Regions from separate parts of the Kurthia sp. FSL E2-0154 genome, predicted to be linked through region 3. Evidence: riboswitches for the same ligand, from Rfam matches in the RefSeq annotation. Region 3 holds a riboswitch; each other region holds the start of a gene.

Region 1 (5,146 bases), 350 kb from region 3:
ACGAGTCGCTGTACCTTCAATTAATTGTGTCGCTACTTCTTCGACTGTATATTTCTCATACAAATCTAGTCGAACACCATGTAAAATACATTTGCACAGCATAGAGAACCCGCTAATATGGAAAATAGGGACTGTACAAATCCATGCTTCATCTTCTACTAAACCTGTATTATAAAGTGCTGAAGTCGCACTCGCCATATGATTACCAATCGTTTGACGAACACCCTTTGGTTTACTAGTTGTACCTGATGTGTACATAATCGTCATTGTTTCATCTCGTGACCAATGTTTAATTACCTCTGCCTTTTCTTGTGAGGTCATTAAATCAGAAAATAGAATTTGCAATTTATGCGTAGAAGGTAATTGTTCTACTAAATCGTCATCCACAAGTAATGCATCTACTTGTGCATCCTGAATTTGATAAGCAAGCTCTGCTTCTGTTAATCGTAAATTTAATAACACCATCTCGATACGCAATTGCATACATGCAAAAATCGTCCGAATAAGATGCGGTGTTGACCGCCCAAAAATGGCAACGCGTTGTCCTTCATGTAAACCGGCAGCTTTTATAGCACCAGCATAATATTTTGATTGTTCGGATAGCTGTTCATACGTCCATTTCTCATCTTGAAAAGTTAATGCTACACGATGAGGTGTTAATGACGTGCGTTGCTCAATCCAGTTTGGTATCATTTTTTTCATCCCTAACTCTATTGTTTTCATCCTTTCTTATTCTAATACGAAACATGTGAAATACAAAACGGAAACCCCTCAAATCGAAAGGTTTCCGTTCGTATATTATTTTGTTTTATTTAATTCAACTGCGATTTGAGCACCGATATGCGCATTGTGTTTTACTAATGCAATGTTAGCTACTAGGCTCTTACCTTCTGTTAACTCTTTTACTTTACCTAATAAGAATGGCGTAACTGATTTACCTTGAATATTATTTTCTTCTGCTTCTTTTAATGCTTCATGAATAATATTTGTAATGAAGTCATGGTCTAATGCATCTTCTTCTGGGATTGGGTTAGCGATTACCGCGCCACCAGCCATATTTAAGTTCCATTTTGTACGTAAAGTTGCTGCAACTTCTGCAGGTGTATCTTGACGGAAGTTTACATCAAATCCTGATTTACGTGTGAAGAATGCTGGTAATTCGTCTGTACCGTATCCAATAACAGGCACACCTTTTGTTTCTAAGAATTCAAGTGTTAAACCAATATCTAAAATTGATTTTGCACCTGCACATACAACACCTACTTTAGAAGTTGCTAATTCTTCTAAGTCAGCTGAAATATCCATTGTTGTTTCTGCGCCGCGGTGAACGCCACCAATACCACCTGTTACGAATAACTCGATTCCTGCTAATTCAGCTGCAATCATTGTTGCCGCTACTGTTGTTGCACCGATTTTTTTCGTTGCGATTAAGTATGGAATATCACGACGAGAAGCTTTTGCTACATTATCCGCATTACCGAACATTTCTAATTCTTCATCTGATAAACCGATTTTGATTTTACCGTCGATAATTGCGATTGTTGCTGGAACTGCACCATATTCACGAATGATTTGTTCTACTTCACGTGCTGTTTGTACATTTTGTGGGTAGGGCATACCGTGTGAGATAATTGTTGATTCCAATGCAACGATAGCTTTACCAGCGTCCATTCCTTCTTGTACTTCTTTTGATAATTCGATGTATTGTTTCATAATTAATCCTCCAGTTCTTGTTCTAACGATTGTTTTGTTAATTCAGGACGTACAGTAAACTTAGATTCAAGCGTATTTTTCGCATTGATTAATCCTGCTTGAATCGTCTGTTCAAATGTGTACTTCTCTAACCAAGCATGTACAACTGCTGAGACGAATGCATCTCCTGCGCCTGTAACATCCTCAATTTGATTTGCTGCTCGTGCTTCAAAATGTGTTGGCATCAAGTTCTTGTTTGCAGCATAAACTCCCTTTGCGCCAGCTGTAATTACGACATTTTCTACGCCCATCTGAGCGATTTCTTGAATTGCTTGTAAATAATCTGCTTCTGATGTAATCGTACGATTTGTTAATGTTTCGGCTTCATCTGTATTACAGATGAACCATGTAACGCCTTCTAATGTTGTTGGCATACGGTTCATCTTTGGAGAAGATACCGGCACAATAATAAGAGGTACTTCTCTCGTTACTGCAAATTGTTGAATATAATCAACTGTTTCTTTCGGACAATTCAAATCAACTATAATTGCCTGAGCAGTTGATAAAACATGTTCATGCTTCATTAGAATTTGTGGTGTTAATGCATCATAGACGTCCATATTCGCTGTTGCCATAACCAATTCGCCTTGTTCATCCATAATGGCTGTGTAAGAACCTGTTGAACATTGTTCCAACTGCTCGACTTCTTCTAAATGAATAAAAGCATTCGAAGCTGCAACAATTGCTTGCCAATCAGAATCTTTTCCAGCAGTCGTCAGTAAACTCACTTGATGTCCAAGTCTTCCCAAGTTTTCAGCAATATTTCGCGCTACGCCGCCTACACTTTCTGTAGATGTTACAGGATTTGATGTCCCCATCTGAACCTGTCCCTTCAAATGAAGTTTTCGGTCCATATTGGCTCCACCAATACATATAATTTTGTTTTCTTTTGGCAACACATACGCTCTCCCTATAATTTTACCCTTTTTCACTAACCCCGATATTAAGTTAGCTAGAGCCGGTCTCGACATTTCTAATTTTTCAGCCATCTCTTGTTGCTGCATAAACGGGTTTTCCTTAATGAGTTGAATCAGTGCTTGTTCTCTCTCCGTCAATGTCATCACCCTAAGTTTTATTTGTTTACATCATAAACAAAATTAAGTTATATGTCAAATGTTTATAAAAACAAACTTTTGTTTATTATCGTTATAAATAATAAACAAATTTGACAATATAAACCTTATAAGTTAGTATTCAATGTAACTTAATAGGTCTACACTAGGGGTGTTATTTAACTGAGATGAGTCCTACTCAAACCCTTTGAACCTGAACTAGTTAATACTAGCGTAGGAAAGTGTCAATTCTATACATACTGAAAAAAGTCTATACTTTTTTGTTATGCAATGATTTGTTATACACAACTTTCCTACGAAGGTTGTGTATTTTTTTAAGTTAAAATAAATTAAGAGGAGTTGTTTTGAATGAAAAAAACAGTAGTAGTCACAGGTGGGAGTAGAGGGTTAGGTGCAGTTATTGTCAAAACACTTGCACAACAAGATTTTCAAGTTGTCATTAATTATTATCAAAGTAAAGAAGCTGCTGAAAAATTAGTAGCTGAAATTGGTGAAGACAAAGCGATTGCTATTCAAGCTAATGTAACGAATCGACAAGAAGTCGATCAATTAATGAACATGGCAACAGAACACTTTGGTCAAATAGACGCTGTTGTAAATAATGCATTAATCGACTTTAAATTTGATCCGATTAAACAAAAATCTTTCAAAGACCTTTCTTGGGATGATTATCAAAAACAGCTGGATGGTACGTTAAAAGCGGCATTCAATACAAGCCAGAGTGTAATTCCGCAATTTATTGAAAGAAAAAATGGTAGCATTATTAGTATTGGTACTAATTTATTTCAAAATCCTGTCGTACCCTACCATGAATACACAACTGCTAAAGCAGCTTTGATTGGTTTCACACGTAATCTCGCTTCAGAATTAGGCGTTTATGGCATCCGAGCAAATGTTGTTTCAGGAGGTCTTTTAAAAACAACAGATGCCAGTGCTGTTACAACACCTGAAGTATTCGATTTAATCTCTCAATCTACACCTTTAAGAAAAGTAACCACACCACAAGATGTTGCCAATATGGTAGCGTATCTATGTTCCGAAAAAGCACATGGAATTACAGGACAGAACTTTACAGTAGATGGTGGTTTAACAATGAACTAATCTCTATCCAAAATAAATCGAGGTGTAAATCATGTTAAAAACTACAGAAAAACAGTTACATATAGGTGTTTTACTATATGGTTGTGGTCATCATCAAGCAGCTTGGCTAATGGACAATTCACGCATTGAGGATATTGGAAGTATCTCTTATTATCAAGAATTAGCTCAACTAGCGGAAAAAGGATTGTTAGACGCTGTATTTTTTGCAGATCATCATGCTTTTCCAGCAAATGATGCACAAGTCATGCCTGCATTTTGGTTTGATCCACTAATTAACTTAACAGCTATTTCTCAAGTAACCCATCATATTGGTTTAGTTGCCACTATTTCAAGTACTTTTTCTAATCCCTATACAGCTTCTAGACAGCTATTAAGTTTAGATCATCTTACCGAAGGGCGCGTAGGTTGGAATCTCGTTACATCAATGAGTGACAATGAAGCTCGTAATCATAGTATGGAGGCATTACCACCCCATAATCAACGCTATGAAAAAGCTGAAGAGTTTTCGATACTTATGGATCAGCTATTTTTATCTTGGGATGCTTGCGATTTCGTCCATAATCGTGAAGAAAATAAAATCATCAATACTTCAAATATTCACTCTTTTAATCACAGTGGTCATTATTTCCAAGTTGCAGGTCCTTCTACTGTACCAAAAAGTCCACAAGGTGCACCGGTCAAAATGCAGGCAGGTGCTTCAAAACAGGGCGTTGCTTTAGCGGCTAATCATGCGGAAGTAGTCTATTCAGTCTCATGGAATCTCAAGCAAGCTAAAAATTTTCGACATAAATTAAATGACGCAATTGAAAAATCATCTAACTCTAAGAAACATATTAAAATTTTACCTGGATTAGTAACATATGTAGGTCATACACATGAAGAAGCTTTAGCTAAAAAAAAAGCTATAGACCAAGCTCTCCCAATTGAAGTTGCTTTAAAACAATTAAGTTCATTTATTCAGCAAGACTGCTCAAATTGGAATGTTGATGAAAAGGTCCCTCCATTACCTCCTGTAGAAGCATTCAATGGACCTGTGGGACGCTACGAAACGATTCTAGAAATCATTCGTGATACTGATCCAACTGTGAAAGAATTACTCGGTTACTTGAATGCTGGTGGTGGACATTGTACATTGATTGGTACACCACAGGAAATTGTTGATCAAATGGAGATATGGTTTAAGGAAGGCGTAGCTGATGGATTTAACCTTATGCCTCCAA
Region 2 (5,146 bases), 1.1 Mb from region 3:
ATTCGGATACCAATCGAGCATAACTGTCACTTCTTTTAATTCTTTACCATCTTTTGCTTTACTTGAACAACCTGCTAATACGACAACTAACAAACTACATAGTACAAAAAATTTCATCAAACGCATTAATCTTTCCTCCAAACGATATATTTTTTTTCAATGATTCGAATGATGAAGACAGCGATGATCGCCATCGTAGATAATAGAACGATGGGCGCAAATACACCTGCTCCGTCTAACTGTGTCATCATTCGTTTACTGAAGTAACCGAGACCTGCCTGTGCTCCGAGCCACTCCCCAACAGCTGCGCCGATAATACTGAGCGGTACAGCGATTTTAAAAGCAGAGAATAGCTGTGGTAGCGCTGACGGAAGTTGTAGCTTCCAAAAAATTTGCCATTTTGTCGCCCCGTACGTTCGCATGAGTTCTTCTAGTTCACGCTTTGTGCTACGCAGTCCATCAAACATACTCATCGCAATCGGGAAAAACGCAATGAGGACGGTCACAAGCACCTTACTCCAAATCGTGTAACCGAACCATAAAACAAAAATGGGCGCGAGTGCTGTAATGGGAATCGTCTGTGACGCGACGAGTAGCGGATAGAATGCGCGCTCCGACCAATGACTGAGGTGCATCATAATCGCGAGACCAATGCCTAAAATAATTGAAATTAGTAAACCAATCCAAAGTACTTGTAGTGTTGCAGGTAAATGGACGGTAAATAGAGCTTCTCTAAAATCCCACATCTTTTGTAAGATGGCCGTTGGAGACGGTAAGATGTACATCTCATTTAGCCAGCGCGCAAATACTTCCCAAATGAGTAGCAGTCCCACACTCACATAAATCGCAGGTGCATTTTTTCTCATAATTGCTGACGTCCTTGTTGCAACATGTGAATCAGTTGTTGCTTCACGTCTTGCACCTCCTTACTTGCTAAATCTGAACGCTGTCTTTTATGTTCCATTGGGACAATCGTTTCGTGTAGCGTATGAATTGGTGTCTGCTGTACAGTTAGAATACGATCTGATAAATAGAGCGCTTCATCCACATCATGCGTAATAAATAAAATGGTTTTACGCCATTTCTTCGCTTGTATGTATAACCAATCTTGTAACTCCATCTTCGTCAGTGCATCGAGCGCACTAAATGGTTCATCGAGTAACAGTACATCTTGTGAAGCATTCAATGCACGAATGAATGCAACACGTTGACGCATGCCACCCGATAAGTCTTTTGGTTTTTTATGCATGTAAGCTCCTAGACCAAATTCCTCGAGTAACGCCTTACTCTGTTCTTCTGCTCTCTTTTTCGGTATTCGCTGACATTCTAATGGCAACAATGTATTTTGTAATACGGTTCGCCAAGGGAGCAGTAAATCTTGCTGTGGCATATAGCCTACAGGTTGTTTCGCTACGGTCACTTGTCCCGACTGTGCCTGAGATAGACCTGTAATGAGACGAAAAATCGTACTTTTTCCGCAACCACTCGGACCAATTAACGAAACGAATTCACCTTCTTGAATGGAAAAATGAACATGGTCTAAAATGGGTTGTTCTTCGTAACGAAAACAGACATCTTGTAAAGCTAAACTCTCCAATGATCTTCCTCCTCTATAAAAAAAGCCATCTCGACAAAGAATCGAAATGGCTGCAAATGACAGAATCATCGCATGCCACTTCCCTACGCTAGTCCGAACTAGATCAGGTAATAAGGGTTAAGATATTGAAACCTCTCTCAGCACGTAAAAACGGCACCCCTAGTGGTGAAGCATTATGAAATTAGAAAAAGCCCCTGTCTCCATACACGTATCGAAACAGGGACCTGAAATTGTTTTTTCGGTCGAAACGGCTTCCCTACGCTAGTATGAACTAGATCAGGTTGAAAGAATCCAGAGCTTACGGCTCCATCTCAGCTGGCAACACCAGCACTCCTAGCACACTATGATTTTGTTAAGGTGAGTATAGCACTCCCTAGTAATTTATGCAATAGTTGGTTTTATTTTCATTACCAAAGTGGTTTATCCTCTTTGTCGACACGAATAAAGAGCGGTGAAAATAATATAAAGTAAAGAACATACACGATGATGACACCAATAATATACGCTATGTGAATTCCGTATAGATTCGCTCCGATTGACAATGCGCCTAACACAAGACTTAGCAGGAAGCCTTGTAGATCAATGCGCCTTTTATTTAAATAAATCGGTTGTGCACAATGTTCACATGTTTGATATTTCTTCATACCCCACTGAAGTTTCCACGCCGTCCGATAGTCGAGCACTTCGTCGCAATGTGGACAAGTTACCTCCTCACGATTTTTCATGACAAGCCATAAAATAAAGCTTAAAACAATAAAAGCAATTCCTACGTATAGAGCGTTTTGATTACGGTACAGTATAAAAATAAATATTGTAAAGGCATATGTGTACCCCAGTATATCTTTCGTTCCTTCTAATAACTTCATGGCATTTGGACGGCTCATTCGAATATGGTTTTTATTGAATGTACCAATAATTGATACAAATATACCGATTAATACACAATAAAAAATATTTTGGGTTTTCAAATAGATATACCCTGCTAATAACAAGTTCAAAAAGAGGATTATTTTCCCGAAGATATTTTTCACTTTATTTTGATATTCATAGGATTCTTTCTTCTCTTTTTCAATGAATAATGTTGAAAATAAAGTGGGTATACATAAAATAAATGCGATGAGTGCTATCTCCATAACACTTGGTTTTAATTTGAAAAAGAGTTCCGTTTCCTCTACACTGTCAGACCATTTATAAATCTTATCTGTATCAAGTTCTTTTACATAATACTGTGTATCCTCGTCATTCGAAAATAGTAAAAAGGTTTCGACTTCGTTGTTCTCTTTCGTTACTTCGACAACATAGTATAAAGAAGGTGGTTCTATTTCTTTTTTTATAACAGGACTCGCCTTTAATTTTTTTTGAAATGTTTCAAATTTAGAAGAAGATAGTTCTCGCTCGCTTGAAAACCATCGATTCGTTAATGTTGTTCCGTCTTCTTCATAACGTGCTTCTGTATCAATTCGAATCGACTGAATCCCATCTTCTGCTTGTCCAACACGTGTCGTTTGTTGTTGGAAAATCATAAGAAGAATGCCAGCGAATACGACCATCATACAAGCAGTTAATAGGAGTGGTTTATAGATGACTTTTCTTCTCTCTTTTTTTCCTTTTTGAATCATTCGCTCTTTTACCTGTTCTGACATTTTATATTGATTCATCTCTCGTTGAAATGATTGTTTAAAATTCTTCATCAAAATAAACCTCCTTTAACGATTGTTTGAGTTGCTGTTTCGCACGCTGGTGACGCGTTTTTACAGTGTTCAGTGGAATCGATAAAATCTCACTAATTTCTGCAAGCGTATATTCCTCAAAATAATGAAATAAAATAATGGCACGATACTTTTCATCTAGTTGTAAAACAGCATCTACTACTTCTCCATTTCTTTCTTTTCTTCCATAAAGATTCGCTGGGTTAATCGTCGAATCGCCTATGTCGACTTCCTTCTCTTTTGTAAAAAAGAAGCGCCACTTCCCTTTCTTTTTTCGTAAATAATCTTGACTTTTATGTACCGTTATTTTGGCTAAATAGGTCTTTAAAGAGGCACGTTGTTCAAAAGCATGTTCATTTCGATAATGTGCGAGTAGAACATCTTGTACAATTTCTTCTGCTGCTCCGCAGTCTTTTACATAAATAAAAGCAACACGATAACAATAATCTGCATATGCCTCAATCAGTTCTTCCATCGTCATATTTTCACCCTTTCACCTCTATCGTCGCATACTTTTTATAAAAGGTTTCATTTTTTTGAAAATATTTTTAAAAATAAAAAAGCTATCTATTGAATGATTGGGAATCCCTAACATCCATAGATAGCTTATCGTAATTTATACAGTTTGTGCTTTACGTTGTTCGAATTTTGAAATGTATTCTTCGTATTGGAACGTCAACGAAATTTCATCCCAACCGTTGATTAACATTTTTTTATAGTAAGGATCGATGTCAAAACGATAAACATCTTCGCCCGCTGTTACAGTTTGCTCCTCTAAATTTACAATGGCTTGTAAATGTTCTGCCTCTGCTTTTGCTAAAATCACCTCTACTTGTTCAACAGGTAACTCAATCGGCAAAATTCCATTCTTGAAGCAGTTATTATGGAAAATATCTGCAAAACTTGGTGCAATAACAACGCGGAAACCGTAGTCTAAAATCGCCCATGGTGCGTGTTCACGCGATGAACCACACCCGAAGTTATCATGTGCTACTAAAATAGATGAGCCATCATATTTTGGCTGATTTAATACGAAGTCTTGGATTGGCTGATCATTTGCATCAAAACGCCAATGATAGAATACATATTGGCCAAAACCTGTACGTTCAATACGTTTTAAAAACTCTTTTGAAATAATCTGATCTGTATCGACATTTTTACGATTTAACGGTGTCACAATACTTTTTACGATATTAATTGGTTCCATACAATTCCCCTCCTATACAGGTACGTTCATTACTTTTCGTACATCAACAAAATGGCCTGCGATTGCGGCTGCGGCTGCCATTGGTGGACTTACAAGGTGTGTACGTGATCCTGCACCTTGACGACCTTCAAAGTTACGATTCGATGTAGAAGCACAACGCTCACCTGCAGGTACAACGTCTTCATTCATTGCTAAGCACATCGAACAACCTGATTCACGCCACTCAAATCCTGCATCTAAGAAGATTTTGTCTAAACCTTCTGCTTCTGCTAATTGCTTCACAGAATAAGAACCTGGTACGACAATGGCACGTACACCATCTGCTACTTTTTTACCTTGAATAACTTCTGCAGCGGCACGTAAATCGTGTAGACGAGAGTTTGTACAAGAACCGATGAATACATGTTGAATTGCGATGTCTTCGATTGGTGTTCCTTGTTCTAAGTCCATGTATGTTAGTGCTTTTTCAAGCGCTTGACGGTCTGATTCATCTGCTAAATCTTTTGCAAATGGAACTGTTTTTGAAATCCCTGTACCCATTGAAGGGTTTGTTCCCCATGTAACGAATGGCTCAATTTCAGAACCATCAATAACGACTGTACGATCATACGTTGCATCTGCGTCTGTTGCAAG
Region 3 (5,146 bases):
CTCACGCCACGTGACTTATCCGTACTATTATTTTTAGCAGAACATCCGAATCAAACATTCACACGTGATCAATTATTAGAGCATGTGTGGGGCTGGAACTACGATGGAAGTGACAGAGCAGTTGATTTATCTATTAAAAGACTGCGTAAGGCGTTACAAGCGTGGTCAGCCGATGAGGGTGAAATCCGTACACTGCGAGGATTGGGGTATCAACTACGTGTTCAAAAATCGTAAACGCATCTCACTACAAACGTATTGGATGACGCGCTATTTACTCGTATTACTCATTGGTTTAGCAATTGTGGCACTTATTTCAGCCATATGGATTCGTCATACAAACGTATCGTATCGCATGGATACAATGGAAGTACTAGCAGAACAAATAACAAACCAATTAACAGATGTAGAGAATCCAACAAATGATGTGCCGAATCGTTTTATTGGCGATCCTGAGAAGTTCCCAAGACAAGATATAAAACCAAAAGTCTATATAACAAATACAGACGGGGATGTACTAAATGAACGTGCTATGGGACCAAAAATCACCAAAATTCCAAAAGAGGTACTAACTTCTTCAGATGAAAAACAGACACTAAAAGACTTAGATGGTATATCGCAAACCTACTATATGGTGAAGAAAAAAGTAGAAATGGATGAGAAGCATGTAGGCTGGGTTGTTATTATGGAAGATGAAAAAATGATGACGCGCTCGAATCAAGCATATGGTCAACTAGCACTAATGATTGGAGCACTTGCACTCATTGGACTTGGAGCTAGCTATTATTTAACTTCTCGATTAGTTCGTCCAATTCGGGAGGTAGCTGTAGCAGCCAAGCAAATCCAAGAAGGGAATTATGCTATCTCTTTGCCAGATCATCCAAAGGAACGAGAAGTATATGAACTTGTCACGTCATTTACTGAGATGGCGAATCGTCTTGAACAACTTGAAGCGATGCGCACAGAGCTTTTAGCAGGTGTAACGCATGAATTAAAAACGCCTGTAACAGCAATTGACGGCTTACTTCAAGCATTAAAAGACGGTGTTGTTACAGGAGAGGAAGCACGTGAATTTGTACAGATGGCAATGGTCGAAACGAAGAAAATGAAAACGATGGTAGGTGACTTACTTGCTTTTAACTCGTTTGCAGTCAATGCCATCCCACTTAAATTTGAAACTAAAGAAATCAATTCGTATGTAGAAAATACAATGAAACAATGGCAAACTACACAAGAGTTTGAACAAGTTCAGATTACATTAGATGAACATGTAGAACCAATTCACCTCTCGATTGATCCCGTCCGCTTCCAACAAATTTGTACGAACTTATGGACGAATGCAGCACAGGCAATGCATGAACAAGGTCATATTCATATTCGTCTGCAAGCAGATAAAGAAAAGGTGCGGATTTTTGTTCAAGACGAGGGAAGTGGTATTCCGAAAGAAGAACAGCCACTTATTTTTGATCGTTTTTACCGAGGTGAAAATAAGAAGTATGCGATTCGAGGTTTAGGATTAGGCTTACCACTGAGCAAAATGATGGCACAGTCAATGCAAGGTGACTTACGTTTAGTGCATAGCGATGAACAAGGTACGTGTTTTGTGATTGAACTGAAAAGAAATGAAGCATGACATCTCGTTGACACATTCCTTCTTTATAGTGAAGATAGTTCAAAAATAAGGAGTGTCAAATAGATGAAAAAGAGAATGATCTGGGCAATCGCTATCATCTTTGTTTTAGTTGTTGGAAGTGGTGTATATTATGCAACAGCCAAAACAGGATATGTCGCAAAAGTAGGCGATACGAAAATCACACAACAGCAACTGAATAATGTTTTAAATAAACAATATGGTAGTGCAGCACTTGAAACATTAATTCAAGACCAAGTAATTACACTTGAAGCAGAAAAACAAAAAGTAACAGCAAGTGATGCAGAAGTAGATGCACAATATAAAAAAGTCGAAACACAATACGGCGGAGCAGATGCACTTGAATCAGCACTTGAATCGAATAACATGTCGAAATCTGATTTTAAAGCGAATTTAAAAACGTATGTACTCGCATCTAAAATGATTGAGAAGGATTTAGATACATCTGACGAAACATTAAAAGCTTATCTAAAAGAAAATCAATCTACATTCGATACAGCAGCGCAAGTGAAGGCCAGTCATATTCTTGTAGAGAAAAAAGCAACTGCGACAAAAATTAAAAAAGAGTTAGATGCAGGTGGTGACTTTGCAAAATTGGCGAAGAAATATTCAACTGATACTGCGACGAAAAGTAAAGGTGGCGACTTAGGCTACTTTACGAAATCAGAAATGGTGGAAGAATTTGCAACACAAGCTTTCAACATGAAAAAAGGTGATATTAGTGACCAAATCAAAACAGATTATGGTTACCATATTATCAAAGTAACAGGTACAGTCGATGCAAAAACAGCGAAGTATGAAGATGTCAAAGACAAAGTAAAAGAAGCGTATATTGAAGCGCAAATTAGCGCACAATATTCAAGTTGGTTAACAGAGAAAATGGCAAACTACGACATTACAAATACAATCAGTAAATAAAAAAAGGAGCAGTATGAGAATTATCTCTCATCTGCTTCTTTTTGCGTTAATACTTGTACACCGCGAACGATATTCCAAATGACAATCGCCAATGAGAATAAAGCCATGAAAATGATGAAAATAATGACACCTATACCAAGTGCAGCACCTGTTGAATCACTCATTTCAGCTGATGCAAAGATACCCATTGTTGCTAAAATAATAAAGAAAATAACTGCAGGAACATAAAGTAACAAGTGAGAAATAAGTGCATGTGTTGCGTGTTTTTTTACATCACGATCTTTTACAACGAGCATAACAATCAGCGGTAAAATAAAGCCTGCAAAGAAAATACTGAAGTAACAAAGTGATGATAAAATACGATTATTCTGTTCCATGATAACCCTCCCTTTTGTTCATAATAACTTATATACGTATAAAAATGGAAATCGTTTCATGCTATTGCTATATTTCGTTAAATTCAGTAGAATGAGAGTGTTCAAAAATAATGATGTAAACCACAAGGGGTGCATACGTGCTGAGAGAGAGTTTCGACTCCAACCCTTCGAACCTGTAAGTTAACACTTGCGTAGGAATGTGGATAGAAACCGACATATAACGATGTCAGGCTCTGTCCTGATGTCGTTTTTTTATCTAGATTACCACAGGAATTGTGTAAGACATCAAATTAATGGAGGTTCATAAAGATGAACAAACAACGATTATTAATGATGATTGAGGTGGCCATTTTTGCGGCGATTGGTTTTATTTTAGATAAACTATCGTTTTCGATTTGGGCACAGGGTGGTTCCATTAGTTTAGTTATGGTACCAATCGTATTGATGGCGATGCGTTGGGGAACATTACCAGGGCTTGCGACAGGTCTTATTGTAGGGGTACTACAAGTTTTAACAGGTGCAAGCATTTTAACCCCATTACAAGGGTTTTTAGATTACTTCTTTGCGTTCACAATTGTTGGGATTGCAGGCGTTTTCCGTCCAATGGTGATTCGTGCTTCAAAACAGAAAAAAGATGGCGCAATGCTTGGCTGGATTTTAGTGGGTACAGCAATTGGTGGAATTCTACGACTGATTTCACATACAGTAGCAGGCGCAGTATTCTTCGCAAGTTATGCGGGCGACCAAAACCCGTGGATTTATTCGGTTGTTTATAATAGCTCGTATATGATTCCATCTATTATTTTAACAGCTGTCGTGATTTATCTATTGTTTAGAGCAGCACCTAAGTTATTCGTTCAAAAGACGTATTAAGAATAAAAACGTAGCGACTAAGAAATCGTTACGTTTTTTATTATATATATATCCACCTAAATAAAAACTTTTACTGAATGTATGAAAGAATGCATAGACTTTTTATATGTATCTACAAAAATTATGATATAGTTAAGAGTAGAATTTTATATAGAAGGGACCGTTATACATGATTGCAACAACTCAACAAGAAATCGATGCGTTATTAAAAGCGGGTCGTGCCATGGCAGAAATTCGCGAGGCAATGAAAGCTGCGACAAAACCAGGCGTTACAACAAAAGAGCTAGATGAATTAGCTGGTAAACTATTTGAAGAAAAAGGTGCAGTATCTGGACCAAAAGCAGAATATGACTTCCCAGGTTTCACATGCATTAGTGTAAACGAGGTCGTAGCACATGGTATTCCAAACGATACACCTCTAAAAGAAGGCGATATGATTAATATTGATGTATCAGGTCATGTGGATGGTTTTTATGCAGATACAGGTATTTCATTTATCGTAGGTGATGCTGAAAAGCCAGAATTACAAAAATTATGTGATGTAGCACAGTCAGCTTTTGATCGTGCTATGACAAAGGTTAAACCAGGTTCTAAATTGAATCAAATTGGTAAAGCTGTAGAACGTGAAGCGCATGATAATGGTTTAAAAGTAATTATGAACCTAACAGGTCATGGTGTAGGACACTCATTACATGAAGAACCACAATATGTATTGAACTATTATGATGCATGGGACGCTACTTTAATGAAAGAAGGTATGGTTTTCGCAGTAGAACCATTCATCTCACAAGCAGCTGAAAATATTATTGAAGGTACAGATGGTTGGGCGTTTTTAACACCAGATAAATCATTTGTAGCACAACTAGAACATACAGTAATCGTGACAAAAAATGGCCCGATTTTAACAACAAAAATTGATTAATAAAAAGAGGAGAACGAAAAAATCGTTCTCCTCTTTTCTATAGTGTAAAACATGTTAATAGATTGTTCTTGGCTTTTTACGCATAAATAGAATACCAGCAAGTAATACACCACTTAAAAATAATGCAGCTGTTGTTACTAATAATTCCTCAAAGTTATTTTGTACAGCAATTCCTAAATAGAACCAGATGAATAGAATCGGGAAGTAAGGATCGTAATGATGAAAGCGGATGTGAAGTGCAATGGCTACAAAGACAGTCAATAAGATGACGGCCCATAGCGGTTGACTTAATCCAAAACCATCCCAACGTGCTGCAACAAGTAAGATTGCTAAATTGAACATAATAAGTAATACGAGCCATGCTAAATAAAGTGATATAGGTAGGCGTGTGGTCATCGTATTCTTTTC

Evidence for each region. A riboswitch is a leader RNA that binds a small molecule or an ion and turns the genes downstream of it on or off. The one in region 3 is predicted to bind thiamine pyrophosphate.
Region 1: it holds a riboswitch for thiamine pyrophosphate, as region 3 does, so the genes downstream of both, MHB75_RS08410 (3-oxoacyl-ACP reductase) here and thiT (energy-coupled thiamine transporter ThiT) in region 3, are expected to answer to the same signal.
Region 2: it holds a riboswitch for thiamine pyrophosphate, as region 3 does, so the genes downstream of both, MHB75_RS04785 (ABC transporter ATP-binding protein) here and thiT (energy-coupled thiamine transporter ThiT) in region 3, are expected to answer to the same signal.

What each region holds. Positions count from the first base shown of each region.
Region 1 covers NZ_JBBOPO010000001.1:1,715,602-1,720,747, forward strand. Annotated here, with positions in the region: gene MHB75_RS08395 (o-succinylbenzoate--CoA ligase) at 1-723, opposite strand, end outside; gene MHB75_RS08400 (pseudouridine-5'-phosphate glycosidase) at 799-1,713, opposite strand; gene MHB75_RS08405 (carbohydrate kinase) at 1,716-2,813, opposite strand; TPP riboswitch at 2,963-3,062, shown strand; gene MHB75_RS08410 (3-oxoacyl-ACP reductase) at 3,174-3,926, shown strand; gene MHB75_RS08415 (NtaA/DmoA family FMN-dependent monooxygenase) at 3,958-5,146, shown strand, end outside.
Region 2 covers NZ_JBBOPO010000001.1:994,337-999,482, reverse strand. Annotated here, with positions in the region: gene MHB75_RS04795 (ABC transporter substrate-binding protein) at 1-126, opposite strand, end outside; gene MHB75_RS04790 (ABC transporter permease) at 126-866, opposite strand; gene MHB75_RS04785 (ABC transporter ATP-binding protein) at 863-1,639, opposite strand; TPP riboswitch at 1,661-1,768, opposite strand; TPP riboswitch at 1,834-1,942, opposite strand; gene MHB75_RS04780 (TIGR04104 family putative zinc finger protein) at 2,005-3,288, opposite strand; gene MHB75_RS04775 (RNA polymerase sigma factor) at 3,275-3,781, opposite strand; gene leuD (3-isopropylmalate dehydratase small subunit) at 3,923-4,513, opposite strand; gene leuC (3-isopropylmalate dehydratase large subunit) at 4,526-5,146, opposite strand, start outside.
Region 3 covers NZ_JBBOPO010000001.1:2,069,339-2,074,484, reverse strand. Annotated here, with positions in the region: gene MHB75_RS10255 (response regulator transcription factor) at 1-234, shown strand, start outside; gene MHB75_RS10250 (HAMP domain-containing sensor histidine kinase) at 218-1,630, shown strand; gene MHB75_RS10245 (foldase protein PrsA) at 1,694-2,566, shown strand; gene MHB75_RS10240 (DUF4870 domain-containing protein) at 2,587-2,943, opposite strand; TPP riboswitch at 3,059-3,158, shown strand; gene thiT (energy-coupled thiamine transporter ThiT) at 3,253-3,816, shown strand; gene map (type I methionyl aminopeptidase) at 3,986-4,738, shown strand; gene MHB75_RS10225 (tryptophan-rich sensory protein) at 4,793-5,146, opposite strand, start outside.